DNA from 3 places in the Quadrisphaera sp. KR29 genome. Region 3 is predicted to be linked to each of the others. Evidence: predicted binding sites of a transcription regulator. Region 3 holds the regulator's gene; each other region holds the start of a gene.

Evidence for each region. The regulator LexA, encoded in region 3, represses DNA repair genes until DNA is damaged. The targets are predictions, from matches to a motif close to TCGAACANNTGTTCGA.
Region 1: ACUN9U_RS04185 (DUF6504 family protein) is a predicted target of LexA. The motif match lies at 7,803-7,818, and genes of this name have one in related genera.
Region 2: ACUN9U_RS03500 (trans-sulfuration enzyme family protein) is a predicted target of LexA. The motif match lies at 6,244-6,259, and genes of this name have one in related genera.

The regions. Positions count from the first base shown of each region.
Region 1 is NZ_JBQXXG010000003.1:152,967-162,407, reverse strand. It holds gene ACUN9U_RS04210 (DNA polymerase III subunit alpha) at 1-2,828, opposite strand, end outside; gene ACUN9U_RS04205 (MFS transporter) at 3,070-4,560, shown strand; gene ACUN9U_RS04200 (hypothetical protein) at 4,885-5,187, opposite strand; gene ACUN9U_RS04195 (MFS transporter) at 5,184-6,803, opposite strand; gene ACUN9U_RS04190 (SAV_6107 family HEPN domain-containing protein) at 6,888-7,325, opposite strand; gene ACUN9U_RS04185 (DUF6504 family protein) at 7,336-7,731, opposite strand; gene ACUN9U_RS04180 (monooxygenase) at 8,010-8,729, shown strand; gene ACUN9U_RS04175 (carotenoid biosynthesis protein) at 8,726-9,441, shown strand, end outside.
Region 2 is NZ_JBQXXG010000003.1:16,209-25,649, reverse strand. It holds gene rpmB (50S ribosomal protein L28) at 1-142, shown strand, start outside; gene soxR (redox-sensitive transcriptional activator SoxR) at 233-700, opposite strand; gene ACUN9U_RS03535 (superoxide dismutase) at 753-1,394, shown strand; gene ACUN9U_RS03530 (flavin reductase family protein) at 1,391-1,942, shown strand; gene ACUN9U_RS03525 (thiamine-phosphate kinase) at 2,003-3,031, opposite strand; gene ACUN9U_RS03520 (Lrp/AsnC family transcriptional regulator) at 3,112-3,345, shown strand; gene ACUN9U_RS03515 (DUF3515 family protein) at 3,350-3,880, shown strand; gene ACUN9U_RS03510 (D-alanine--D-alanine ligase family protein) at 3,885-5,036, opposite strand; gene ACUN9U_RS03505 (sigma-70 family RNA polymerase sigma factor) at 5,084-6,019, shown strand; gene ACUN9U_RS03500 (trans-sulfuration enzyme family protein) at 6,294-7,544, shown strand; gene ACUN9U_RS03495 (MGDG synthase family glycosyltransferase) at 7,503-8,738, opposite strand; gene ACUN9U_RS03490 (DMT family transporter) at 8,732-9,441, opposite strand, start outside.
Region 3 is NZ_JBQXXG010000006.1:101,891-111,331, reverse strand. It holds gene ACUN9U_RS07400 (DUF559 domain-containing protein) at 1-304, shown strand, start outside; gene ACUN9U_RS07395 (ATP-dependent DNA helicase) at 432-2,540, shown strand; gene ACUN9U_RS07390 (OsmC family protein) at 2,550-2,951, shown strand; gene ACUN9U_RS07385 (NAD(P)/FAD-dependent oxidoreductase) at 2,975-4,159, shown strand; gene ACUN9U_RS07380 (Nramp family divalent metal transporter) at 4,247-5,758, shown strand; gene lexA (transcriptional repressor LexA) at 5,774-6,583, opposite strand; gene ACUN9U_RS07370 (purine-cytosine permease family protein) at 6,540-7,991, shown strand; gene ACUN9U_RS07365 (glycoside hydrolase family 2 protein) at 7,978-9,441, opposite strand, start outside.

The DNA of each region.
Region 1 (9,441 bases), on a different contig from region 3:
GAGGCCTCCCGCTCGCCCCAGCGCGGCGGCTGCACGGGCGCCGGCCGGGGGCGCTCGTCGTCGTCGCGAGCCGGGCCGGCGGGGAACTGCTGCAGCACCGCGGGCGGCGGCTGGTCCCAGGGCGCCACCGGCTCCACCCGGTACTCGCCGGTGGAGGCGTTGACGTCGAGCGGGAGCACCGCGATGCCCATGGTCCGGGCGTCGTCGAGGATGAGGCGCTTGGGGTACATGCCCGGGTCGTGGGTGAGCACCCCGGCCAGGAAGTGCGCCGGCCAGTGCGCCTTGAACCACGCCGACTGGTAGGTGGGCAGCGCGAACGCCGCCGCGTGGGCCTTGCAGAACCCGAACGAGGCGAAGGCCGCCAGCACCTCCCAGATCCGCTGCACCTCGGCCTCGCTGAACCCGGCCGCGAGCGCGCGGGGGCGCCACCAGGTCTCCACCTCGGCCTGCCCGTCGCGGGTGCCCAGGGCCCGGCGGACCTCGTCGGCCTGGGTGAGGCTCACCCCGGCGGTCTCGGCGACGATCTGCAGCACCTGCTCGTGGAAGACCACCACCCCGCAGGTCTGCTCCAGCGCCGGGCGCAGCCGCTCGTGCAGGTGGTCGGGGGCCGCCCAGCCCTGCCGGGCGGCCAGGAACGGGGTGACCATGTCGGACTTCACCGGCCCGGGGCGGAACAGGGAGATGTCGATGACGAGGTCGGCGAAGTCCTGCGGGGCGAACTTGCCCACCAGCTCGCGCTGCCCGGGCGACTCGATCTGGAAGCAGCCCAGCGTGCGGGTGGAGCGGACCAGGCGGAAGGCGTCCTCGTCGTCCAGGGGCAGGGCGTCGAGGTCGATGCGCTGGCCGGTGCTGCGCTCCACCTCGGCGGTCGCGTGCGCGAAGGCCGACTGCATGCGGATGCCCAGCACGTCGAGCTTGAGCAGGCCCATCACCTCGACGTCGTCCTTGTCGAAGGAGCTCATGGGGAAGCTCGTGGCGGACGGCTGCACCGGTGTCCTGTCGAGCAGCCCGGCGTCCGAGAGCAGCACCCCGCACGGGTGCAGCGCGGTGTGGCGGGGCAGCCCGTCCAGGCCCTCCACGAGGTCGTAGAGCAGGTCGAGGCGGGCGTCGGCCAGGCCGGAGGCGCGCAGCTCGGGCAGGTCGCGCAGGGCGTGGCGCACGTCGCGGGCGCGCAGGTGCGGGAAGGCCTTGGCGATGGCGTCGACCTCGCCCGGCGGCATCCCGAGGGCCGCGCCGACGTCGCGGACGGCGTGGCGCACCCGGTAGGTGTCGGTCATGGAGACGGCGGCCACGCGGTCACCGCCGAAGCGCTCCAGCACGGCGTCGTAGACCTCGGTGCGGCGGGCGGACTCCACGTCGACGTCGATGTCGGGCAGCTCGGCGCGGGCGGTGGTGAGGAAGCGCTCCATGAGCAGGCCGTGGGCGATGGGGTCGACCCCGGAGATGCCGAGCAGGTGGTTGACCAGGCTGCCGGCGCCGGAGCCGCGGGCCGCCACGCGCACGCCCAGGCGGCGGGTCAGGTCGCACACCTCGGCGACGGTGAGGAAGTAGGTGGGGAAGCCGAGCGCGCCGATGACGGACAGCTCCTCCTCCATGCGCGCGCGCACCCGCTGCAGGTGCGCCAGCGAGGCGCCCGGGTAGCGGGTGTGGACGGCGGCCTCGCAGCGGGCGCGCAGCACCGCGCCGGCGTCCTCCACGGTGCGCACGGCCGGCCCGGCCACCAGCCACGGCTCGGGCAGGTGGACGGCGCCGACGCCGAGGTCGGCGCGCGGGTCGAGGTGGCAGCGCGCGGCGAGGCGCTCGGTGTCGGCCAGCAGCTGCGCGGCGCCACCGGCCTCACCGGCGCGGGGGGTGCCGGCGGTGGTGGCGATCCGCTCGGCGAGGTCGCGCATGGCCGCGGCCGGCTTGAGCCAGCCGTGGCCGGTGGCCCTGTCGAGGTGGCGGCTGGACAGCGGCACCAGGCGGCGGGCGGCGTCGAGCACGTCGGCGGTGGCGGCGCCCTCGGGGCCGGCGTGGCGCACGGCGTTGGTGAGGACGGCGGGCACCCCGGCCTCGCGGGCCAGGGCCAGGGTGCGCGCGGCGTGCCCGAGGCTGGCGGGGGTGCCCTCCGGGCCGAGGTGGCAGACCACCTCCAGGGCCAGGCAGCCCAGCGGCAGCGCGGAGTACCAGTGCGCCAGCAGCGCCCGGGCCAGGTCGGGGCGGCGGGCCAGCAGGGCGCGGCCGACCTCGCTGTCAGGCCCCAGCAGCACGGTGATCGCCGGAGCGCCGGAGGCCGGGTCGAGCGCGTGCTCGGCGACCTCGGCCAGCGTGGTCACGGGCGTGCCGCGCCGGCCGCCGACCGCGCTCAGCGAGCCGGGCGCCTCCCCGCGGGCGTGCGCGGCGGTGGACAGCCGGCACAGGCGGGCCCAGCCGGCGCCCGTCGGCAGGGGCGGGTCGCCCGGGTCGGGCGTCCAGCCCGCCGCGGCGGTCAGGGAGGTGCTGCTGCCGTGGGCGAGGACGACGACGCGCGGCAGCCGCGCGTCGACGGCGGCTCCGCCGCGCACCGGCGTCCGGCTGGTCCCCGGTCGGTGGCCGGCCCGGTCTGCCCGGCCGCTCAGGTCGCTGGGCTCGACGGCGAGGTCCATCCCCAGCACGGGGACGACGCCCTCCTGGGCGCAGGCGACGACGTGCTTGACGGCTCCACGCAGCCCGTCGCGGTCGGTGAGGGCCAGGGCGCGCTGGCCGTCAGCGGCGGCGCGCTCGACGAGGGCGGCCGGGGTGTCGGTGCCGTGCTGGAGGCTCCAGCCCGAGGCCACGTGCAGGTGCGTGAACGGCGGTGACGGCGGCACCTCGCTCCTCCCCGGCCGGCCCGCGGTGAGCTCCGCGGGGCAGCAGGCCGGGGAAGGTCGGCCTGGTCGAACGCGTGTTCGACTCCACGGACACTACACGCCCCTCGGCGCCGCGCGCAGGCCGACCGCGACAGGGGTGCTCCACCCGGGTGACCCGCGTCGGGAGATCCAAGTGGTTGCCGGCGACAACCGGGCGTAGCGTCGCGCCGCCGTCGAGGACGCGGCACGGAGGAGGAGGACCATGGCCACCGCCAGCCCTGCACCCGCGGGCGCCGCAGGCTCCATCAGGAGCCTGATCCCGGCCCGCATCGACCGCCTGAGGTGGTCGCCGTTCCACACCCGGATGATCATGGCGCTGGGGACGGCGTGGATCCTCGACGGGCTCGAGATCACCATCGCCGGCGCGGTCAACCCGATCCTGCAGGAGAAGGCCACCCTCGCCATGTCCTCCGCGCAGGTCGGGCTCATCGCCACCGTGTACCTCATCGGGGAGGTCGTGGGCGCCCTCGTCTTCGGGCGCATCTCCGACGCGCTGGGCCGCCAGAAGCTGTTCCTGGTCACCCTCGGCGTCTACCTCGGGGGCAACGCCCTGACGGCCTTCACCTGGAACGGCGAGACCTCAGGGCTGGTCTTCCTCTACCTGACCCGGTTCATCGCAGGCGCGGGCATCGGCGGCGAGTACGCCGCGATCAACTCGGCGATCGACGAGATGATGCCCGCGAAGTACCGCGGCCGCGTCGACATCGGCGTCAACGGCACGTACTGGGCCGGCGCCATCCTCGGCACCCTCGGCACCTACTTCCTCCTCAACGAGCTGCCCCTGACCTGGGGCTGGCGCGCCGCCTTCCTCATCGGCCCGGTGATCGGCATCGCGATCTGGGGTCTGCGCAAGCACCTGCCCGAGAGCCCGCGGTGGCTGCTCATGCACGGCAAGGAGGAGGAGGCCGAGGAGAACATCGCGCGCATCGAGCGGCAGGTGGAGGAGTCCGGGCAGCAGCTCGCTCCCGTCGACGACGACCGCGCGATCGAGGTCCGGCCCGCTCCGGCGCAGGGCTACATCACCCTGACCCGGGTCCTGTTCAAGACCTACCCGTCGCGGGCGACGCTGGCCGCCACGCTGATGATCACGCAGTCGTTCCTCTACAACGCGATCTTCTTCACCTACACGCTGGTGCTCACCAAGTTCTACGACGTGCCGGCGGGCAGCACGCCGCTGTACCTGATCGGGTTCGCGCTGGGCAACCTCGCGGGGCCCCTGCTGCTCGGGCACCTCTTCGACACCCTCGGGCGCAAGAAGATGATCTCAGGGACGTACCTGCTGTCCGGCGTGCTCCTGGCGATCACGGCGGTGATGTTCAACGCCGGCATCCTCAACGCCGTCACGCAGACCATCGCCTGGGCGATCATCTTCTTCTTCGCCTCGGCCGGGGCCAGCTCGGGCTACCTCACCGCCAGCGAGCTGTTCCCCATGGAGATCCGCGCGCAGGCGATCGCGGTGTTCTTCGCCATCGCCCAGCTGTTCGGCTCGCTGGGCCCGGTCTTCTACGGCGCGCTCATCGGCGAGGGCGACGACCCGGGCAAGCTCTTCATCGGCTACCTCATCGGCGCGGGCGTGATGGTCATCGGCGGGATCGTGGCGGCCGTCCTGGCGGTCGACGCCGAGGGCAAGTCGCTCGAGGACGTCACCGCGCCCCTGTCCGCGGTGACCAGCCGGCCCCGGGCCACCGGCTGACCCGTCCGGCGTCGGACGGGGCCAGGAGGAGCACCGCGTCTTCCGGCGCCGCAGGACCCGGACACAGCTCGGGAGTGGGGGTGAGGAGGGGCCACCCCCACCCGGGCTGGCACCGGCGCACGGGTCAAGCCGCGTCGCCACGCCGGCGCGTCATGTCGGAACGCAGCCGCGTCGCGTCGGAACCCTGGCGCGTGCTGTCGGAACCGGGGTCTGGTTCCGACATGACGCGCCAGGGTTCCGACCACGACGGGCGCGAGACCTTCGCGCGCGCCGCCCCGCCGCGCGGGCTGCTCGGGGACGGGCCCGCCGGGGCCGGCCGCCGCGTCAGCCCAGGCCGCGGTGGGAGCTCCAGAGCTCGGCGGCGCGGGCAGCAGCAGCCTCGACCAGCGCGGCCAGCTCCGGCCGGTCGGTCGGCACGGGGAAGGAGACGTACCCGCCGCGGCCGCCGGCCACGGGGCGGCCGTAGGCCTTGACCGCCAGGTGCCCGTCGGGCAGCAGCCGCACGGTCAGGGTGGTGAGCACGAACTCCTCGCCACGGCGCACGTCGGTCCAGCGCAGGTCCTCGGGGACCGTCGCGTTCACCGCCAGCCCGTTCAGCTCGACCTCCGCGCCGGCGCCCTCGCTCACGGGCGAGGCCGCGCAGGCACCTCGGGGCCATCCGCGCCGGGAGCCCCGGCCGGCACCCCGACGGGCAGCTCAGCGGGCAGTCCCGCGGCCAGTCCGACCGACGTCCCGACCGGGGCTCCCGGCGCTGCGTCGGCGCCCGGACCCACCCCGGGCAGGCCCTGCGCCGCGGCGTAGGAGGCCGACAGGCGCCGGTACTGGGGGCTGGCCAGCGCCAGGAGCGTGGCCACCAGGCCCATCGCGCCGATGACGACGAACACCAGGGCGATGGCGCGGGCCTGCCCGGTGCCGAACCAGCCGCCGATCGCCCGCGCTCCCGCGCCGTCCCCGCTCATCAGGGGGACGACGACGAACTGCGTCAGCGGGCCGACGAGGAAGGCGGTGACCGGTGCCGCGGCCTGCTCGACGCTCTGGGCGAAGCCGAAGACGCGTCCCTGCCGCTCGTAGGGCACCACGCGCTGGAGCACGGTCTGCTCCGCCGCCTCGGCGAAGGGCATGAGCAGCATGAACACCGCCATGGCCACCGCCAGGCTGACCACCGAGGCGACGAGCGGGAAGAGCATCGTGGCCGTCCAGGCGGCGACGTTGACGAGCAGCAGCAGCCTCACGGGCCGGGTGCCCAGCCCGAGGCGCGCCACCAGCAGGCCACCGACGATCATCAGGGCGCTCAGCCCGCCCCACAGCAGGCCCCAGACCTGCACCGAGACCAGCGAGAGGCCGTAGGCGTCCATGAGGGCCATGAAGCCGCCGCCGATGAAGTTGTTGAAGCAGCTGAAAGCGATGAGCGGCACCAGGCCGGGCACGCCGCGCACCAGCCGCCAGGTGCCGCGCAGGTCCACACCGCCGGCGCCGCCGGCGCCACCGGACGGCCCGACCGCGCTGGCGGGCCCCTCGCCGGCCCCGACCCCGTCCCCGTCGTCGGCCCCGTCGTCGGCCCCGGCCCGCTCACCGGGGGGCAGCGGCGCACCCGGTGCGGGCTCGGGGACGTCGACCCGCGCCAGGTGCACCACCGACGCGGCGAGCACGACGAGGGCGAGCAGCAGCACGTGGAGCATCCCGCCGGAGGCCACGAGCACCCCGCTGATCACGGAGGTGACGAGCATGGAGGTGCCGCTCACCGTGCCCACCAGGCCGTTGGCGCGGTCGCGCCGGTCCTCCGGGACGAGCAGGGTCACCAGGGTGGGCAGCGCGATGGCGCGGGGGTTGCCGGCGATCACCCCGAGCATGAGCAGCACGATGAACGCCCACAGCTGCCAGGACCCTACGTCGCGGAAGGCCTCGGCCGGCGTCAGCAGGTACAGCGCCAGGCACACGGCGTAGACCGCTGCCGAGACCAGCGCGGAGGCCTGCATGACGGCGCGCTTGCGGTGGTTGTCGACCAGGCTGCCGAACCAGATGCCGGTGGCCGCCGTGGCGACCACGAAGATCCCCGCGATCATGCCGGTCGCGAAGACGGACCGGGTCTCGAGGAAGACCCAGAACGTGATGGCGAACCACACCGTGTAGTTGATGACCGACACCACGGCGCTGCTCGCCAGCAGGTGGGCGAACACCCGCTGCGTGCCGTGGCGCAGGTCGAGGCGGGGCGGGACCGGCGCTGCCGGGTCGGCGGTGCTCACTGCGGCTCCTGAGGGGTCGGGCGTGCCGTCACCACGATGACCGCCGGAGCCCCCGCCAGTCATCGGGTTTCTCCGCGGACGCGCTCAGCTGGCGGCGAGCGGCAGGCCGCCCAGCCACACCCGCACGTCGAGCAGGTCCGCGACCAGGGCGGTGAAGGCCTCCGCCTGGGCCAGGTGGGTGTCGGCCTCGGGGGCCAGCACGGCGGCGCCGCGGCCGCTCTCGACGGCCGCGCGGCGCTCGGCGGCGGCGCCGAAGTACAGCGCCCACCCCTCGACCTCGGGGGCGAGGGCGACCAGCGACTCCCAGACGTTGACCGGGCCCCTGCGGCGCCCGCCGACCACCTGACGGGCGGCGACGACGGCGGCACCGGCGCGCAGCGCGGCGAGGTGCGCCTCCACGAAGCGCTCCGCCGGGTCGGTGGCGGCAGCGGCCAGCGACAGCTCGGTGGCGGCGCGCTCGAGCAGCCTGACAGCACCCGGAGGGGCGGGCGCCTGCGCGGCGGCGGGGCCGCGGGGCCTCACGGCCGCCACGTCAGTCCACCACCCGGACGAGGCGCCAGCGCCCGCCGTCGTCCTGGTCACCGCGGGCGGCGGCCGGCTCGCAGGCGAGCTCGAACGTGCCCGGCTCGACCCCGAAGCCGGCGCTGGCGACCACGCGCCACACCTGCTCGTCAGCGGCTGGCCCAGCGGGCCTCGCGCCCCGCTCGCGGGCGAGGGCGCTGCTGCCGCTCACCTCGACGGCCTCGCCGCGCAGGGCCCTGGCCGCGACGCCCTGCCACCACGGCAGGCGCGCGCTCCACGTGGCCAGCACCTCGCGGACCACGAACAGGCGCCCGCGCCACACGAAGGCCGTGGGCGCGCCGGGCTCCCCGCGCCCACCGCTCTGCCCGACCCTCACGTGCACGACCTCGTCGAACGACCGGCTCACAGCTCCTCCTCCTGAGGCACTGGCGGCGCGGCCCCGGGGCTTCCCCTCCCCGGTGGCCGCGCCCACCGTCACCGAACACGTGTTCGACAGCAGCAGTGAACCGCTGGTCACGCCGCTCGTCAACCCGCTGTCCATGGCGCAGACGCTGCCACCGGGGTCCGACAACGCGCTCCGACCTGCAGCGACGCCCTGGCGGCCTCCCAGCGGCGGCCGAGCGGGGCGAACGGGTGTGCGGGCTCGGCTCGGCCGCACGGGTGGACCGCGGCTACCGTGCTGCCGTGGCAACCGAGCGCGCCGACGCCGGCAGCGTCCCCGCGTGCGCGGTCCTGCACCTCTGGCGCGTGCCCACCTCCGCCGTCCCCGTCGCCGTGGCCAGGATGGCCCTGGACCGCCGGCGCCTGCGCTCCAGCGGGGCGGCCTTCTGGAAGCTCCTGGGCACCGGGGACGGGCGCACCTTCACCCCTCGCGACGCGGACCCGCACCACTGGGCCGTCCTCACCACCTGGGACGACGAGGCGGCCGCGACGGCCTTCGAGCGCTCGCCGGTGGTGCGCGCCTGGGACCGGCTGGCCGCCGAGCGCCTGCGGGTCGAGATGGTGCCCGTGGCCAGCCGCGGCCAGTGGTCGGGTCGCGAGCCGTTCGGAGACCCCGCGCCCACCCGCGCCGGGGCCACCGGCCCGGTCGCGAGCATCACCCGCGCGCGGATCCGCCTGGGCCGCGGACGCTCCTTCTGGGGCGCCGTCCCCCCGGTCTCCGCCGACCTCGGCGCCGTCCCCGGCCTGCGCCTGGCGGTCGGCATCGGCGAGGCCCCCGTGGGGCTGCAGGGCACCTTCAGCCTCTGGTCGGACTCGGCCTCGCTGCGCGACTTCGCCCACCGGCGCGCCGCCCACCGCGACGTCGTGGCGCGCACCGCACGGGAGCGCTGGTACGCCGAGGAGCTCTTCGCGCGCTTCTCGGTCCGCTCGCTGGAGGGCACGCACCGCGGGACCACCCCGTGAGCGCCGCCGGTACCGCGCAGCTGCGCCGGCCGCTGCCCACGGCCCGCGGGCAGCGCGCAGCGCTCGTGCTGGCCGCGGTCGCCGTCCTGCTCCAGGTCGCCCACCCGCTGCTGTCCGGGGACGTGCTGACCACCGCGACGGTGGTGTCCGTGCTGGTCTTCGCCGCGGCCTCCCTGGTCAGCGCCGCGGCCACCCACGGCGCCCGGGCGGCGGTGGTCCTGGCCGCCGGTGCCGGCGGGGTCGGGCTGCTCGCCGAGGCCGTGGGGGTCAGCATCGGCTTCCCCTTCGGCGACTACGCCTACGCGGGGACGCTGGGCCCGCAGGTGCTCGGCGTGCCCGTCGTGGTGCCGGCGGCCTGGCTGATGATGGCCTGGCCGACCGCGCTCGCCGGCCGCTCCGTGGTGGACCTGCTGCGCCGCCGCGGCGTCCCCGTCCCGCACTGGGCCGCGGTGCCCCTGGCGGCGTGGGCGCTGACGGCGTGGGACCTCTCCCTGGACCCGCAGATGGTCGCCGCGGGCCACTGGGCCTGGGAGCACCCGGCGCCCGCGCTGCCGGGGATCCCCGGCATCCCGCTGACCAACTACGCCGGCTGGCTGCTCGTGTCCCTGGTCGTGCACGCCGTCCTGCACCTCGGCGTCCCGCGCGGCGTGCGGCCGGGGGTCTCCCCCGCGGCCGCCCTCGGGGCCGGGGCGCCGGCGCTGCTGCTCGGCTG
Region 2 (9,441 bases), on a different contig from region 3:
CGCCATCTCCCACTCGCACCGCCGCACGAAGCGCCGCTTCGACCCGAACATCCAGCGCGTGCGCACCCTGGAGAACGGCGTGACCCCCAAGCGCGTCAACGTGTGCACCTCCTGCCTGAAGGCGGGCAAGGTCACCCGCTGACCTCCTGAGCCCTCCAGCAGCGCCCGCCCGGCCCCGGCCCGGCGGGCGCTGCTGCGTCCGCCGGGGCCCGCGCCCCGGCGCCCGCGGCGGTCACACGGCGCCGTCCCCGTCGGCGAGCACCCGCACCGGGCCGTGCGCCCCCCGGCCGAGGGCGTCGTCGGGGTTGGACAGGCGGCAGGAGCCCATCGACAGGCAGCCGCAGCCGATGCAGCCCTCGAGCTCGGCCTCCAGCGCCTCGATGGCGCGCCGGCGCCGGGCCAGGTCCTGGCGCCACGCCCGGGACACCAGCGCCCACTCGGCGGGAGTGGGCGCGCGGTCGGGGGGCAGGTCGGCCAAGGCGGCCGCCACGTCGTCCAGCGGCACGCCGATCCGCCGGGCGATGACGAGCAGGGAGACCCGGCGCAGCATGTGGCGCGGGTAGCGGCGGTGGCCGCTGGCGGCCCGGGTGGAGGTGATGAGGCCCCGGCGCTCGTAGAAGTGCAGCGCCGAGACGGCCACCCCCGTGCGGCGGCTGACCTCCCCCACGGACAGCAGGTCCTCCGGTCCGGCCACGACCACCTCCGGGACTCCACCTTGACCTCGAGCGAGGTTGAGGTCTGACGATGGTGGCATGGCCCCCTACGCGCTGCCCGACCTGCCCTACGACTACAGCGCGCTCGAGCCGCACATCAGCGGCACGATCATGCAGCTGCACCACGACAAGCACCACGCCACCTACGTCGCCGGCGCCAACACCGCCCTGGAGCAGATGGCCGAGGCCCGCGCCAAGGACTCCTTCGCCACCATCACCGGCCTGGAGAAGAACCTCGCCTTCAACCTCGGCGGGCACATCAACCACTCCATCTTCTGGCCCAACCTCTCCCCCGACGGCGGCGACAAGCCCGTCGGAGACCTCGCCGCCGCCATCGACGAGCACTTCGGCTCCTTCGACGCCTTCCGCGCCCACTTCAGCGCCAACGCCCTGGGCATCCAGGGCTCGGGCTGGTCGATCCTGGCCTGGGACTCCGTCGGCTCCCGCCTGGTCATCGTCCAGCTCTACGACCAGCAGGGCAACGTCCCGGTCTCCCTGGTGCCCGTGCTCATGCTGGACATGTGGGAGCACGCCTTCTACCTGGACTACAAGAACGTCAAGCCCGACTACGTCACGGCCTGGTGGAACATCGTCAACTGGGCCGACGTCGCCGCCCGCTTCGAGGCCGCCCGCACCCAGACCTCCGGCCTGGTCGTCCCGAGCAGCGCGGTGGCCCCGTGAGGCAGCTGGTGCAGCCCCCTCTGAGCCCGACCCCTCTGAGCCCGACCCCTCTGAGCCCGACCCCTCTGAGCGGGCCGGACGAGGTCCGCGCCGCCTTCGCCCGCTACCCCTCCGGCGTGGCGGTGCTGGCGGCCGTGGTGGACGGCGAGCCCGCGGCGGTGGTCGCCTCCTCCTTCCAGGTCGGCATCTCCCTGGACCCCCCGCTGGTGCTCTTCGCGGTGCAGCACGGCTCACGCAGCTGGGCGCGCCTGTCGGGCGCCCCGGCCGTCGGGGCCTCGGTGCTCGGCGCCGGACAGGGCCCGCTGGCGCGCCAGCTGGCCTCCAGGGACCACGCGGCGCGCTTCACCGGCGTCCCGGTGCGCACGGCGCCCAGCGGCGCGCTGCGCGTGGAGGGCGGTCCGGTGTGGATGGAGTGCGCGGTGCACCAGACCGTCACCGCCGGCGACCACGACGTCGTCCTCCTGCGCGTGCAGGCGGTGGTGCACGAGCCCGGCACGGCGCCGCTGGTGTGGCACGCGTCGAGCTTCAGCACCACCGCCGCCGCCTGACGCCCGCCGCCTGGCACCCGCCGTCTCCGCCTGCCTGACGCCTGACGCCTGCCGCGTGCGTCAGGCGTATACGTCCCACCCGCCGGCCACCTCGTCGTCACCGTCCACGGTCACCACCGGCCACCCCTCGCGCACGGGCAGCACCTCGCCGATGCGCACGAACGGCGCCGGCAGGCCGCGGGCGGCGACCTCGGGGGGGAAGGTGGCCAGCAGGGCGTGGTCCTCGCCGCCGCCGCGCACCCAGCTGCGGGCCAGCACGTCCCCGTCCCGCTCGCCCGCCAGGTGGTGGGCCGCCGCCAGCAGGTCCAGGACGTGCTGGTCCTCCCACCAGCTGTCGACGTCCAGGTGGACCCCGGAGGCCGCGGCCAGCCGGGCGCCGTCCACGCCCAGGCCGTCGCTGACGTCGAGCATCGCTGTCGCCCCGGCCCGCGCCGCCGCGGGCCCCGCCGCCACGGGCGGCGCCGGGCGCCGGTGGGCGGCCAGCAGCTCCGGGGCCACCGCGGCCGCCAGCGCCGGGCCGCCCGCGGCCAGCAGCGCCAGCCCCGCCGCCGAGCGCCCCACGGCCCCGGCCAGGGCCAGGACGTCGCCGGCGCGGGCCCCGCTGCGCATCACGGGCGCGCGGCCCTGCAGGTCGCCCAGCGCCGTGACGGACACCAGCAGCTCCGAGGAGCCCGACAGGTCACCCCCGACCACCGCGGTGCCCCAGCGGCGGCAGGCGCCGGCCACGCCCCGGCCGAGGTCCTCCAGCCAGGCCAGGGGCGTGGGCGCCGGTGCGCCTAGGGTCAGCAGCAGCCCCGTGGGCACCGCCCCCATCGCGGCGACGTCGGCGAGGTTCTGCGCCACGGCCTTGGCGCCCACGTCGGCCCCCGAGGACCAGTCGGTGCGGAAGTCGCGGCCCTCCACGAGCAGGTCGGTCGTGGCGACCACGCGGGCGTCGGGCGCCGCCAGCACAGCGGCGTCGTCCCCGGGGCCCACCAGCGGACCGGCGCCCGCCCCGGCGCCCAGGGCACCCAGCACGGCCGCGAGCACGCGGGCCTCACCGGCGGAGCCGACCGTCCCGGGTGCGCCGTCCGGTCCCCTGCTCCCCACGTCCGGACGGTACCGTGACCGAACCGTGACCACCGCCGGCGAGGACGCCGGGGGGCGCGGTCATGGGAGGAGCTGCGGGCGTGGTCGAGGCGTACGTGCTGGTGCAGACCGAGGTCGGGCGCGCCGACCAGGTCGCCTCGGCGCTCGCGGACCTGGAGGGGGTCATCGCCGCCGACGCCGTCACGGGCCCGTACGACGTGGTGGTGCACGTGGGCGCCCGCCCCGTCGACGACCTCGGCGCCCTGGTGCTGGGGCAGATCGCGGTCGTGCCCGGCATCGTGAGGACCGTCACGTGCACCGTCATGCGTGAATGAGGGGGTGCTCCCCCGCCCGCTGGTCGGCTGCCAGGTCCACCCCCTGGTCCGACGCGCCCCGGTCCTGCTCCTGACGGGCGTGGCGGCGGGCGCCCTGGCCGGGTGCGCCGGCGCCGTGGCCGTCGAGCCGGCCCCGCGCGGCTACGAGCCGGCATGCTCGCAGGTGTACACGGCGCTGCCCGACGAGGTCGCGGGCCTGCAGCGGCGCGCGACCACCGCCCAGGGCGCCGCCGCGTGGAGCGGGGTGCCCACCGGCAGCACCGGCGGCGGCGAGGTCACCGTGGTGCTGCGCTGCGGGGTCGAGCAGCTGAGCGCCCTGGACACCGCCGGCGGCTGCCAGGCGGTGGAGGGCGACGGGGCCGTGGTCGACTGGATCCCCCGCGAGGACGGCGACGGGCGCACGACCTGGACCACGTACGGCCGCGAGCCCGCGGTCTCCCTGCAGCTGCCGGCGGACACCGCGGTGACCACCTCCGTGCTCCCGGCGGTGGCGAAGGCGGTCTCGCTGCTGGAGCAGACCGCCGCGTGCTCCTGACGCGTCAGCGCAGGCCGGTGGGCCGCGCCAGGGCTAGGCGCAGCACCCTGTCGAGCAGCTGGGGGTAGGCCAGCCCGGAGGCGGCCCACAGCCGCGGAAACATCGACGAGGCGGTGAAGCCGGGCATGGTGTTGACCTCGTTGACCAGCAGCTGCCCGTCGGCGTCCAGGAACAGGTCGACCCGGGCCAGGCCCTCCGCGCCGACCGCGGCGAACACCTCCAGGGCCAGCGCGCGGGCCCGGTCGGCGACGCCGGCGGGCAGGTCCGCCGGGCTGTCCAGGCGCACGGCGCCGTCGTCGAGGTACTTGGCCTCGAAGTCGTAGAAGTCGCGCCCCGCGCCGACCACCACCTCGCCGACCACCGACGCGCGCGGCTCGGGGCGCACCCGCCCGCCGGCCCCCTGGACGAGCTCCTCCAGCACGCCGACCTCCAGCTCCCGGGGGGAGGCGACGGCGGCCTCGACGACCACCTTGGGGTCGTGGGAGGCGGCCAGCTCGACGGCCGCGGCGAGCTCGGCCGGGCCGGCCACCTTGGAGACGCCCATGCTGGACCCGGCGCGGGAGGGCTTGACGAACACCGGCCAGCCCAGCGCCGCCACCCGCTGCTCGCAGGCGGCGCGGTCGGCCTCCCACTGGTGGGCCAGCAGCGTCACCCACGGGCCCACGGGCAGCCCGGCGGCGGCCAGGACGGTGCGCGTGAAGCCCTTGTCCATCGACAGCGCCGAGGCCAGCACGCCGGAGCCGGCGTAGCGGACGTCGCCGAGCTCGAGCAGCCCCTGCAGGGTCCCGTCCTCCCCGTAGGGGCCGTGCAGCAGCGGCAGGACGACGTCGACGTCACCGAGCTCGCGGGGCGGGCGCCCGGGCTCGCTGACGCGCAGCGCCCTGTCGTCGGTGGCCACCGGCACCACGACGCCGGGGCCGTCGCCGGGACCGACCTCGGGCAGCGGGGCGCCCTCGCGGATGGACCAGCGGGCGGGGTCGTCCTCGGCGAGCACCCAGTGACCGGTGGGGGTCACGCCCACCGGGACGACGTCCCACTGCGACCTGTCCAGCGCCGCCAGCACCCCGGCGGCGGTGGCGCAGCTGATGGCGTGCTCGCTGGACCGCCCCCCGAAGACGACGGCCACCCGGGGACGCTCGCGCTGCGGCTCGGCCATGGCCAGCGACCCTAGCCGCCGCTCGCACCGGCCCCGTCCGGCGCGTCATGCTCCCACGGTGGCCCCCCCGCGCGGACGACGACCTGGCGCAGCGCTTCGAGGCCGAGCGGCCGCGGCTGGTGGCGCTGGCCGCCCGGCTGCTCGCCGACCGCAGCGAGGCCGAGGACGCGGTCCAGCAGGCGTGGCTGCGCCTCGACCGCGCCACCCGCCGCGCCGAGCCCGGCGAGGAGGTCACCTCGCTGGCGGCGTGGCTCACCACGGTCGTCAGCAGGCTCTGCCTGGACCGGCTGCGCCAGCGCAGCCCGGTGCTGGACGGCGACCTCGAGGAGCTTGCCGGGCCGGGTGCCCTCGTGGATCCGGCGCCCGGCCCCGACGAGGTGGTGGTGCGGGTGGAGGCCGTCTCGGCCGCCCTGGACCTCGTGCTCGACAGGCTCGGCCCGCGCGAACGCGTGGCCCTCGTGCTGCACGACAGCTTCGGCGTCGACTTCCCCGCGGTCGCCGAGGTGCTGGGCACCACGCCGGCCGCCGCGCGCAAGCTGGCCTCCCGCGCCCGGGCCCGCGTCGCCGGGCCCAGCGCCGGGCGGCGGGCAGCGCAGGCGGAGGTGGTGGACGCGTTCATGGACGCTGCGCGCGGCGGCGACCTCGCGCGCCTGCTCGAGCTGCTCGCCCCCGGCGCCGTCATCAGGGCCGACGCAGCGGCCGTGGCAGCGGGCACGCCCGCCCGCGTGGAGGGCCGCGAGCGCGTGGCGGCGTTCTTCGACGGCAGCGCCCGGTCTGCGCTCGCGGTGGAGGTGGACGGGCTGCCGGGTGCGGCGTGGTTCCTGCGCGGGGAGGCGGAGGTGCTCTTCGACGTCCTCGTCGACCTCGACGCGGCCGACGGGCCGGTGCGCGGCGTCGTGTTCCGCGCCGACCCCGACGTGCTGGTGCGCGTGCGCCGCCGTCGCCCCGGGGGCGTGCCCGACGCCCCGCCCGGTCACACCTGAGGCGCCCCACGCGTCGGGGTGGTGTGAAGACGATGAGCTGCCGCCAGCTGGGCGGCCCCTGCGACCACACCCACCGCGGCGCGAGCGCCGACGACGTCATCCAGGCCCAGGACCGGCACCTGCGGGAGGCGGTGCGCGCGGGAGACGCGGCCCACGAGCCAGCGCGCTCGGCCATGCGGGCCGCTGGCTGCGGCCCCGGCAGGCGCTGGGCTGGTACTCCGGCGTCAAGGAGGCGTTCGCGGGGCTCCCCGAGGACGACGCCTAGCCTGGGCGGGTGCACGACCCCCACGCCGGAGCCGCCTGGTCGCCCGAGACGCTGGCGGTCTCCGCCGGTCGCCCGCCCCGCATCCCGGACGCCCCCGTCAACCCCCCGGTGCAGCTGACCTCGACGTTCGTGGCCAGCACGGAGCCGGGCGCGCGCGGCTACGCGCGGTTCGCCAACCCGACGTGGGAAGCGCTGGAGGAGGTGCTCGCGCTGCTGGAGGACGCCCGCCCGGGCGACGGCGGCGGCGCACGGGCCTTCGCCTCCGGGATGGCCGCCGTCAGCGCCGTGGTCGAGCAGGTGCCCGTCGGCGGCCTGGTGGTCGCCCCGGAGGGGGCCTACAACACCACCCTGGGCCTGCTGGACCACCTGGAGGCCTCCGGGCGGCTGCGCCAGCGGCGGGTGCCCACCGCTGACACCGCCGCCGTCGTCGACGCGCTGGCCGGCGCCTCCCCCGGGGACCTGCTGTGGCTGGAGTCCCCGACCAACCCGCTGCTGGAGGTGGCCGACCTGCCGGCGCTGTGCGCCGCGGCGCGGGCGGCGGGGGTGCGCACGGCCGTGGACAACACCTTCGCCACCCCGCTGGTGCAGCAGCCGCTGGTGCTGGGCGCCGACGTCGTCGTCCACTCGGTGACCAAGTACCTCGCCGGGCACTCCGACGTGGTGCTCGGCGCGGTCGTGACCCGCGACGCCGACCTGCTCGCGGCGCTGGGGCGCCACCGCACGCTCACCGGCAGCATCCCCGGCCCCTTCGAGGCGTGGCTGGCGCTGCGCGGGGTGCGCACCCTGCACCTGCGCGTGCAGCGCTCGCAGGCCAGCGCCGCGGAGCTGGCGCGCCGCCTGGAGGGCCACCCCGCCGTGACGCACGTGCGCCACCCCTCCCTGCCGGCCGACCCCGGGCACGCGCGGGCGGCCGCGCAGATGCGCGGCTTCGGCTCGGTGCTGTCCGTCCAGGTGCGCGGCGGGGCGGCCGGCGCTGCCGCGGTGCAGGACGCCACCCGCCTGTGGCTGCCCGCCACGAGCCTGGGCGGGGTGGAGTCGCTCGTCGAGCGCCGCCGCCGCCACCCGCTGGAGCCGGCGGTGGTGCCGGAGGACCTGCTGCGCCTGTCCGTGGGGGTGGAGGACGTCGAGGACCTGTGGGCCGACCTGTCCCAGGCCCTCGACGCGGCGCTGGACCCGTCGCTGGACCCGTCGCTGGACCCGTCGCCGGACCGGGTCCCGTCAGCCGTCGCGGCGCGCGAGCACGGGCGCCAGCAGGGCTGAGACCAGCGCCGCGCCGGCCACCCGCCCCGGGCGCAGCGGGCGCGAGGCGCGCGCGGCCCAGCGGCGGGAGGTCAGGTCGACCACCTCCACCGCCCGCGGGTCGGCGGGCACCAGCAGGGACAGGACCGCCTCGGCGGGGTCGCCGAGGTCCGGACGGCTCCGCCCCCGGGCCAGCGCCGAGCGCAGCGCCGGTGCCAGCTCGGCGTCGGTGCGCGCCCACGGGGCCAGGCGGGCGGCCTCCAGCACGGCGGCGTTGGCGCGGCCGTGCCCGGGGATGCACCGGTAGCTGACGGCGGGCAGGCCGGCCACGAGGGCCTCGGTGTAGGACAGGCCACCGGCGTTCTGCACCAGCACGTCGGCGGCGCCCAGCAGCTCGTGCACGTCGCTGCGCCAGCCCAGGGCCACCGCGCCGGGGACCCGGGCGACCTCCGCGCGCAGCGCCTCGTTGCGCCCGCACAGCACCATCGGCACCAGCCCGGCCTCACCCACCCGGGCGGCGCTCTCCGCGACGTCGCCCAGCCCCAGCGAGCCCGCCACGAGCAGCGCCACGCGGCGCGAGCCGTCGATGCCCAGCTCGGCGCGCAGCTGCGCACCGCGCTCGGCGGGGACGGTGGTGAAGCGCTCGGGCACCAGCGGGCCGACCGCCCGCATGGCCACGCCGTAGTCCCGCCGGCCCTGCCGGGCGGTGGCCTCGGTGACCGTCCAGTGGTGGTCGACGCCGGGGTGCACCCAGGAGCGGTGCGCCGCGGGGTCGCACAGGTAGGTCACCACCGGCACGCGCAGCCGGCCGCGCGCGCGCAGGTGGCCGAGGGCCTGGCTGGCCAGCGGGTAGGTGGAGACCACCAGGGAGTACGGGCGCCGGCGCGACCACCGCAGCAGCCGGCGGCAGCTGGTGCGGCACAGCAGCGCGAGCAGCCAGCGCCAGAAGGGCGAGTCCTCCAGCACCCCGAAGAGCCACTCGAACAGGCCCGGGACGCGCCCGACGCTCTGGGTGTACCCCTGGCGCAGGAACAGCCCGGCGCCCGGCACGAGGGCGCGCAGGTGGTCCTCGACGTCGACGCGGACGCCGAGCGCGCGCAGCCGCCGGGCCAGCTCGTGGGCGGCGCCGTCGTGCCCCGCCCCGACGCTGCCGGAGACGACGAGCACGCTGGCCCACGGCTCGGGCTCGACCGGCTCGTCCGGGGTCTTCAGCACAGCTCCTCCTCGGGTGAGTGGGGTGGGTCGGCGAGGGCGGCGGGGGCGGGGCCCTGGTCGGCAGTGAGCCGGGCCAGCACCACGACGGCGCTGACCATGAGCGCCAGGCCAGCCACCTGCAGCACCTGCGCGCCGTCCCCGGCGGCGAGCCGCTCGCCGAAGGCGAGCGCCCCCACCGAGGCCGCCGCGACGGGCTCGGCGATGGTGATGGCCGGCTGGGAGGCGGTGAGCACGCCGACGCGGTAGCTGGACTGGTTGAGCACCACGCCGGCGGCGCCGGCGACCAGGAGCGCCCCCAGCGGCCAGCTGCCCAGGGCGGGCAGCAGCCCGTCGGCCTGCGCCCGCCCGGTGGTCTCCTTCAGCAGCGCCCCGGCCAGGCCCAGGGAGGTGCCGCCGCCCAGGCCGAGCAGCAGGGCGCGGTACCGGCCGCTCCCGGCGCGCGACAGCGCCGCCAGCGCCACCACGGCGGCCGCCCCGGCGGCGGTGCAGGCGCGCAGGGAGGCGGGCTCGGCCACCTCGGTGCCGCCACCGGGGCGCGCGGAGACGAGGAAGACGGCCAGGCCGACCACCACGGCGCTCGCCCACAGCCACTCGGCGCGCGCGGGGCGGCGCCCCTCGAGGACCACGGACAGCGGCAGGGCCAGGAGCAGGCCCGTCACCAGCAGCGGCTGCACCACCAGCAGCGCGCCCTGGGAGAGCGCGA
Region 3 (9,441 bases):
GGTCAGGCTCCTCCTCGTCGACCAGGGCCTGCCGGAGCCGCGCTGCGGGCACCCGCTCCGGGAGGGCGGCGTCTTCTACGGCCTCGTCGACATGGCGTGGGTGGCGCAGCGGGTCGTGCTCGAGTTCGACGGTGACGTCCACCGCACGGAGCGCGGCCAGTGGCAGCGGGACAAGGCCAGGAGGCGCCGCCTGCGGGACGCGGGGTGGACCGTCATCGAGGTGGTGGCCGACGACGTGCGCCGCACGCCCCTGGAGCTGGTCGACCAGGTGCGTCGAGCCCTGCAGGCTGATCGCGCCGTGTGATCATGCAGAAGACCCGCAGGGCCGGCCACCGGGTGCGGGTCTTCTGCATGATCACCCCTCCATCGGTGAGGCCGGGGGGTGTGGACGAACGCCGGAGGGCGTCGGTGGCGCTGCGTAGGGTTGCCCGGTGCCCACGCCACCCCGAGCCGCGGAGCCCGCCGACCTCCTCGAGGCCGCCGTCCAGGCCCTGGGCGGGGCGCCGCGGGAGGGCCAGCAGCAGATGGTCGCCGCCGTCGCCCAGGCGGTGCGCTCGGGCAGGCACCTGCTCGTGCAGGCCGGCACCGGCACCGGCAAGTCGCTGGGCTACCTCGTGCCGCTGGCGGCGCACGCTGCCGAGACGGGGACGCCGGGCGTGGTCTCCACCGCCACCCTCGCGCTGCAGGCGCAGGTGGTCGACAGGGACCTGCCCCGGCTGAGCGAGGCCCTGCGCCCGCTGCTCGGGCGGGAGCTCACGTGGCAGACCGTCAAGGGCCGCGCCCACTACGTGTGCCGCCAGAAGCTGCTCGGCGGCTTCCCCGAGGACGAGCCCGAGGCCCTGCCCGGCATGGAGCTGGTGGGCGGCGCCGAGCGCGCCACCGACCGCCGCGCCCCGTCCTCGCCGACGGCCACCAGCCAGCTCGGCCGGGAGGTCGCGCGCCTGCACCGCTGGGCGCAGGACACCGAGACCGGCGACCGCGACGAGCTGGTGCCCGGCGTCTCCGAGCGCGCCTGGCGGCAGGTCTCCGTCAGCTCGCGCGAGTGCCTGGGCGCCACGCGCTGCCCGGTGGCCGAGGAGTGCCACGTCGAGCTGGCGCGGGCCCGGGCCAAGGAGGTCGACGTCGTCGTCACCAACCACGCGCTGCTGGCCATCGACGCCGTCGAGGACGTGCAGCTGCTGCCCGAGCACGACGTCGTCGTCATCGACGAGGCCCACGAGCTGGTCGACAGGGTCACCTCCGTGGCCACGGGCTCGCTGTCGGCCTCCGCGGTGGCGCAGGCGGCCACCACCGCCCGCCGCCAGGGCGGCCTCGACCCGACGTCGGCCGAGCGGCTGCGCGTCGCCTCCGACGACCTCGGCGCCGTCCTGGAGGAGGCCCCCGTCGGCCGCTTCCCCCGCGGCCTGCCCGAGGGCGTGCGGCTGGCCGTGGCGGGCGTGCGCGACGCCGCCCGCGAGGCCCTCTCGGGCCTCAAGGGCGAGGGCGGGCAGGGCGCCAAGGACGACGACGGCGAGGCGGCGGCCGGCAAGCAGGTCGCCCGCGCCGCGCTGAGCGAGGTCTTCGACGTGGCCGAGCGGCTGGTGGAGGTGGGCCCCGCGGGAGACGCTCCGGGAGAGGACGTCGCGTGGCTCGAGGCCCCCGGTGCGTGGCGGCGCGACGAGGAGCCCCGTCCCCGCGTGCTGCACGTGGCGCCGCTGTCCGTGGCGATGACGCTGCGCGAGCACCTCTTCGGCGGCTCCACGGTGGTGCTGACCTCGGCGACGCTCACCCCCGGCGGCAGCTTCGACGCCGCCGCGGGCGCGCTCGGCCTGCAGGGCGCCGGGGCGCCGCAGTGGACCGCCCTCGACGTCGGCAGCCCCTTCGACCACGCCCGGCAGGGCATCCTCTACGTCGCCAAGCACCTGCCCCAGCCCGGCCGCGAGGGCCCGGCCCCCGAGGTGCTGGAGGAGGTCGAGCAGCTGGTGGTCGCCGCCGGCGGCCGCGCGCTGGGGCTGTTCTCCTCCCGCCGCGCCGCCGAGGCCGCCGCCGAGGCCCTCGGCGACCGGCTCGCCCAGCACGGCATCTCCGTGCTCTGCCAGGGCGACGACACCGTGCCCAACCTCGTGCGCGAGTTCGCCGAGGACCCCCGCACCTGCCTGTTCGGCACGCTGACCCTGTGGCAGGGCGTCGACGTGCCGGGCCCGTCCTGCCAGCTGGTGGTCCTGGACAGGATCCCCTTCCCCCGCCCCGACGACCCGCTCGCCTCCGCCCGCGCCGAGGCCGCCGACAGGGCGGGCGGCAACGGCTTCATGGCCGTCTCGGCCACCCACGCCGCCCTGCTGCTCGCCCAGGGCGCCGGGCGGCTGCTGCGCAGCACCTCCGACCGGGGCGTGGTGGCGCTGCTGGACCCGCGCCTGGCCACCAAGCGGTACGGGTCCTTCCTGCGGGCGAGCCTGCCGCCGCTGTGGCCGACCACCGACAGGGAGGTCGTGCTGGGGGCGCTGCGCCGCCTCGACGCCGCAGCCAGTGATCAAGAGGCGAAGGTCACCGAGCCTGCCTAGCGTCGCGGCATGAGCGAGCAGACCACCGTCCAGGACGCCACGGCCACCGCCGTGGCCGGCAGCGTCAAGACCTCCGACGGGGTGCTGGAGGCCCAGACCCAGCTCGCGGGCGAGGCCGCCGGTGACCGCACCACCCCCGAGCACCTCATGGCCGCGGCCACCGCCGCGTGCCTGCAGCAGTCGATCGGCATCGCCGCCTCCACGCAGGACGTCGACGCCAGCGGCGCGCAGGTCACCGCGCACGTCGTCCTCACCACGGCCGAGGAAGCGGGCTACACCTCGCACATCACGCTCGAGGTCAGCGGTCTCGCCGACGACGTCGCCGAGCGCGTGCTCGAGCAGGCCCAGCAGATCTGCCCCTTCACCAAGGCCCTGGCCGGCTCCGACCTCACCGTGAAGCTGGCCGCCTGAGCCGCGCTGGCAGACTCGCGGGCGTGGCGCAGCAGCAGGGTCCGGGGCCGGACTGGGACCTCGTCGTCGTCGGTGCCGGGCCCGCCGGCTCCGCCGCGGCGCTGGGAGCCCTGCACCAGCGCCCCGGCGCCCGGGTGCTGCTGCTCGACAGGGCCGACTTCCCCCGCGACAAGGTCTGCGGGGACGGGGTCGCCCCCCACGCCCTCGACGTGCTCGAGACCGTCGGCGTCACCGGCCTGCTCGACGACTGGCCGGTGGCGCCGCGGCTGCGGATCTCCGTGGTCGGGGCGCCCGGTGTGCCCGTGGTCGAGGAGGCGATGACCCGCCCGGCGCAGGTGGTCCCGCGCGCCGAGCTCGACGCCCGCCTCGTGCGCGCCGCCGCCGAGCGCGGCGCGGTGCTGCGGCGCGGGCGCGTGCGCGACGTGCTGCAGGACGGCGGCGGCGCCGGCGTCGTGCTCTCCGACGGCGAGGTGGTGCGCGCCCGCGTGGTGGTGGGCGCCGACGGCGCCCACTCCGAGGTGCGCCGGGCCCTGGGACCGGCGGCCGTGCCGCCGCAGCGGCGGGGGACGACGGCGATCGCCGTGCGCGCGTACGCCCCGGTGCGCCCCGAGCACGACGGCGTGCAGGTGCTGGCCTTCTCCCAGGACACCGACAGGCCCAGCTACGCGTGGTCGTTCCCCGTGGGCGACGGACGCGCCAACGTGGGGTTCGGGCAGCTGGTCGGCTCGCGCTCCTCGGCGGGGGCCGCACCCACGCGGGCGCGGCTGCTGGAGCGCCTGGAGGAGCTGCTGCCCGGCACGGCGGAGGGCGCCGAGCAGGTCGCCGGGCACCCGCTGCCGCTCTCGACGGGGCGCAGCTCGGTGTGGTCCGTGGGGAGCGTGCTGCTGGTCGGCGACGCCGCGAGCCTGGTCAACCCGGTCACGGGGGAGGGCATCTACTACGCCGTGCTGTCGGGGGTCCTGGCCGGCCGCGCCGCGGTGGGGGGCAGGCCCTACGCCGAGGCGCTGCGGGCCGCCCTCGGCAGCCACCTGCGCCACACCGACCTGGCGGCGCGCCTGGTGCGCAGCGACACCCTGCTGCACGCGGCGCTGCGCGCCTCCGCCCGCGACGCCGGCGTCTTCGACGACGTCGCCGACATCGGCCTGGCGCGGGGCCGCCTGACCCCCCGCGTGCTGCGCGGGATGGGTCGAGCTCTGCTCGCGGGCTGACGCCGGCTCTGCTCGCGGGCTGACGCCGGCGCCGCCCGCCTGCTGATCGTCTCGCGCGCCGGCGCCACCTGCGCCACGGTGAGCGGCATGTCCACCCGCGACGACGCGGCAGGCCACCGCGGCACCCCGTCTGACCACGGCTCCGGCGCGTCCCGCGCGTCCGGCGCCACCGGCACGTCGGTCCTGGAGCCCTTCCGGGGCTCCCGGCTGTCGGTCCCCGAGGTGCGGGAGATGCCGCGACCGCCGTCGCGGTGGCTCCCGCTCATCGGCCCGGGCATCATCGCGGCGGGCGTGGGCCTGTCCAGCGGCGAGTTCGTGCTGTTCCCCTTCATCGCCTCCCAGGTGGGGCTGGTGTTCGTGTGGGCCGCGCTGGTGGGCGTGGTCACCCAGTACTTCGTGACGATGGAGATCGAGCGGTACGCCCTGGCGACGGGGGAGACCGCGGTCACCGGCTTCAGCCGGTTCTGGCCGCACTGGGGCCTGGTCTTCGCGATCCTCACCTACGGCGCCAACCTGTGGCCGGGGTGGGCCACCAGCTCCGCCACGCTGATCAGCTTCCTGACCGGCGGCACCCCGCGCTTCATCGCGATCGGCCTGCTGGTGGCCATCGGCCTCATCCTCACCCTCGCCCCGGTGGTCTACGTGGCGCTGGAGAAGATCCAGATGGTCAAGGTGGCCGCGGTGCTGCTGCTCCTGGTCGTCGGGGCCTTCGCCGCCATCACCGCCACGGCGTGGCGCGACGTGCCGACCATCGTCACCGAGGCCCGCTTCCCCGCGGCCGAGCTCGGCTTCGCCACCCTCTTCGGCGCCATGATCTTCGCCGGCGCCGGCGGGGGGCAGAACCTCGTGCAGTCCAACTGGATCCGCGACAAGGGCTTCGGGATGGGCCACTACGTGCCGCGCCTGCAGAGCCCGGTCACCGGCGAGCCCGAGGCGGTGCCCAGCACGGGCTACGTCTTCAGGACCGAGGGGCCCGAGGGCGAGGAGAACCTGCGGCGCTGGCGCGGCTGGTGGCGCTTCGCCAACGTCGAGCAGCTGAGCACCTTCGTGGCCATCACCGTGGTCTCCATCTTCTTCACCTCGCTGCTGGCCTACTCCACCGTCTTCGGGCTGGAGGACCTGCCGAACGACATCCAGTTCGTCAGGGTCGAGGGCGAGCAGCTGGCCGAGGCGGTGGGCACCTGGTTCGGCGTCTTCTTCTGGATCATCGGGGCGTTCTCGCTGTTCGGGGCCGCGCTGGGCATCACCGACTACACCAGCCGGATGGCCGCCGACGTGCTCAAGACCAGCTACCTCAAGACCGCTGACGAGAGCCGCATCTACTTCTGGCTCACCTGGGGCCTGGTGGTCATCGGCTGCACGGTGCTGCTGGTCGGCTTCGACCAGCCCATCGCCCTGGTGGTCGTCTCCGCCACCGTCGGCGGGCTCATGATGACCATCTACTCGGCGCTGCTCATCGCCACCAACCGCAAGCTGCTGCCGGCGCCCCTGCGCGTCAAGGGCGTGCGGCTGGTGCTGCTCGTGCTGGCGATCCTCATCTACGGCACGGCGACCGTGCTGACGATCGGCCAGCAGGTCAGGAACCTCACGGGCGGCTGAGCCGCCCGGTGCGGGTCACAGGGAGCGCAGCACCGTCACGACGCGGCCCAGGACGGTGGCGTCGGTGCCGTCGATGGGGGAGTAGGCGGCGTTGCGCGGCATGAGCCAGACCCGTCCGTCACGGCGCTGCAGCACCTTCACCGTCGCCTCGCCGTCGATCATGGCGGCGACCACCTCGCCGTTCTCGGCGACGGGCTGGCGGCGGACCACGACGTAGTCGCCGTCGCAGATGGCCGCCTCGACCATGGAGTCACCGACCACCCGCAGCGTGAACAGCTCCCCCTCGCCCACCAGCTGGCGGGGCAGGGCGAAGACGTCCTCGACCTCCTGCTCGGCCAGCACGGGAGCGCCGGCGGCGATGCGCCCGACCAGCGGGACGAGGGCGGTCTCCTCGCTCTCGGGCGCCGCCTCGGCCAGGGCCGGGGTGCGCGCGACGTCGACCACCTCGATGGCCCGCGGGCGGTTGGGGTCGCGCCGCAGGTAGCCCTTGCGCTCGAGGGTGACCAGCTGGTGGGCGACGCTGCTGGGGCTGTGCAGCCCGACGACCTTGCCGATCTCCCGCATGCTCGGCGGGTAGCCCCGGCTGGCGACGGAGTCGCGGATGGTGTCCAGGACGGCGCGCTGGCGGCTGGTCAGGTCGTCAGCGCGGCTGGGGGAGCCCTTGCGGGCGGTCGTCGCCACGGACGCAGCGTAGTGGATCGGTGACGCCGCATCAAACACGCGTTCGACGCGCGGTGCGCCGCGGCGGACCCGGCGGCGGCGGACCTCGTAGTGTGCCGTCGTGCTGCCCCAGGAGACGCCGCCGCTGTCGCGGGTCGAGGTCAACGGCCTCAACGTCATCGACGAGTCCGAGCGGCGGGGCAGGCCCTCGAGCCTGTTCTGGCCGTGGTTCGCGGCCAACGTCTCGGTCTTCGGGATCAGCTACGGCGCCTTCGTGCTGGGCTTCGGGGTCAGCTGGTGGCAGGCGCTGCTCGCCGGCGTCGTCGGCGTCGTCGCCTCCTTCCTGCTGTGCGGCCTCGTGGCCCTCGGCGGCACCCGGGCCTCCGCGCCGACCATGGTCGTCTCGCGCGCCGCCTTCGGGGTGCGCGGCAACCGGCTCCCGTCGGCGATCAGCTGGGTGCTCACCGTGGGCTGGGAGACGGTGCTCGTCTCCCTGGCCGCGCTGGCCACCGCGACCGTCTTCACCACCCTGGGCTGGGGCGGCGGCGCGGTGACCAAGGGCGTCGCCCTGCTCGTCGTCGTCCTGCTGGTGGTCGGCGCCGGCGTCCTCGGCTTCGAGGCGATCATGAAGCTGCAGACCGTCATCACCGTGGTCACCGGCGTCCTGACGGTCGTCTACCTCCTGCTGAGCACCGACCTGGTCGACTGGGGCGCCGTCACCGCCACGCCCAGCGGGTCGGCGCAGGCCCTCATCGGCGCGACGGTCTTCACCATGACCGGCTTCGGGCTCGGGTGGGTCAACGCCGCCGGCGACTACTCCCGCTACCTGCCGCGCCACTCCTCCCGCCCCGGGGTGGTGTGGTGGACCACCCTGGGCGGGGCCGCGGCCCCCGTGGTCCTGCTGTGCTTCGGGGTGCTGCTGGCGGCCTCCTCGGCGGACTTCTCCGCCGCGGTGGCCTCCGACCCCATCGGCGCCCTCGCCGCGGGGCTGCCCACGTGGTTCCTCGTGCCGTTCGCGGTGGTCGCCGTGCTGTCGCTGGTCGGCGGGGCGGTGCTGGACATCTACTCCTCCGGACTGGCGCTGCTGTCCCTGGGCCTGCCCGCCCCGCGCTGGGTGGCGGCCCTGGTGGACGGCGCCCTCATGGTCGCCGGCGCCGTCTGCGTCGTCTTCTTCTCCGCCGACTTCCTCACCCCCTTCCAGGCCTTCCTCATCACCCTGGGCGTGCCGATCGCGGCGTGGGCGGGCGCGGCGATCGCCGACCTGGTCCGCCGCTCGGGCGCCTACGACGACTCCGCCCTCTTCGACCCCGCGGGCCCCTACGGCTCGGTGCGCTGGGGCCCGGTGGCCCTGCTGGTGCTCGCCACGGCGGTCGGCTGGGGCCTGGTGGTCAACACCGGCGCCGGGTGGCTGGCCTGGCAGGGCTACCTGCTGGGGCCCCTGGGCCTGGGCGGGCGCGAGGGCGACTGGGCCTACGCCAACCTCGGGGTGCTGGTGGCGCTGGTGCTGGGCTTCCTCGGGCAGCTGCTGCTGACCCCGTCCACCCGCGGGGCGGGGGCGCTCACCCGCCGGTGACCCCGCCGGTCACCCCACCCGCGACCTCGCCGGTCACCTCGCCGGTGACCAGGGCCCGCAGCCGCGCCAGCGGCAGCTTGGGCGTGCGGTCCTCGGACAGGAGGCCGTTGGCCTCCTGCAGCGTGTCGGCCAGCTGCGTGTAGCACCAGCCGGCCAGGGCGCCGTTGGCCAGGCAGGCGTTGGCCGCGCCCAGCAGGTCGCCCAGGCGGCGGGCGAAGTCCTCGGCGTCGGCCGCGGTGGAGTACCCCCAGGTCGCGCCCTCCGGGCGCGAGCCGCCGTCCACGGGCGGGGTGAAGCGCACCCCGCCGAACTCGCTGAGCACCAGCGGCCGCTCGGCGTCGGGCAGCTCGCCGGTCCGTGCGCCGCCGGCCACCCGCAGGCGCCGCCCGTTGGCCGTCACCCGGGGCGACGGCGACGACGGCGCGGGCACGCCCACCAGCGCCGCCACGGCCTGCGGTGAGCCGTAGCGCGCCAGCAGGTCCGCCCCCGTGTCGGTGTAGTCGTGCACGGTCCACAGGTCGGAGTCGGTGTGCTCCCACCCGTCGTTGCTGATGACCGGCCGCGTCGGGTCCAGGGCCCGGGTGAGCGCGGCCAGCGCCGTCGCGTACGCCCTCTCGCCGGGCTGCACGGCGACGTCCTGCACGCCCCAGCTCTCGTTGAGCGGCACCCACGCCACCACGCTGGGGTGGCTGGCGTCGCGGCGGACCACCTCCAGCCACTCCGCGGTGAGCAGGGAGACCGCCCGGGCGGTGTGGGCGTAGGCGTTGGCGGTCTCGGCCCACACGGTGATGCCGAGCCTGTCGCACCAGTGCAGGAAGCGCGGGTCCTCCACCTTCTGGTGGACGCGCACCGAGTCGAAGCCGAGGTCGGCGACCAGCTGGGCCTCCCGGCGCAGCCTGTCGGCGCTGGCCGCGAGGTGGGTGTCGGGCCACCAGCCCTGGTCGAGCACGGACCGCAGCTGCCGGGGGGTCCCGTTGAGCAGCAGCTGCCCGGCGCCGACGGACACCGAGCGCAGCCCCAGGTAGCTGGCCACGGCGTCCAGCTGCTCGCCGGGGGAGCCGGGCGGGCCGGCCAGCAGCCGCACCTGGGCGTCCACGAGGTGGGGCTGCTCGGGGTGCCACAGCAGCGCCTCGCGCTCCTGGCCGTGCCGCAGCAGCGGCACCGCGAGGCAGGCCTCGACCAGGGGCCCGCCGCGCTCGTCCGGGCCGGGGACGGCGACCACGGCCTCGGCGAGCACCCGCTCGCCGTCGTCGTCGCCGTCGGGGGAGCCGAGGGCCAGGCGCACGGCCAGGGACACGGGCCCAGGCGGCAGCGAGGACAGCTCGGCGACCAGGTGGACCACCGCCCCCGGCACGTCGGCGCGCCAGGTGAGGTGCTCGATGCTCACCGCGGGGACGACCTCGGCCCACACCGTCTGCCAGATGCCGGAGGTGCGGCGGTACCAGATGGC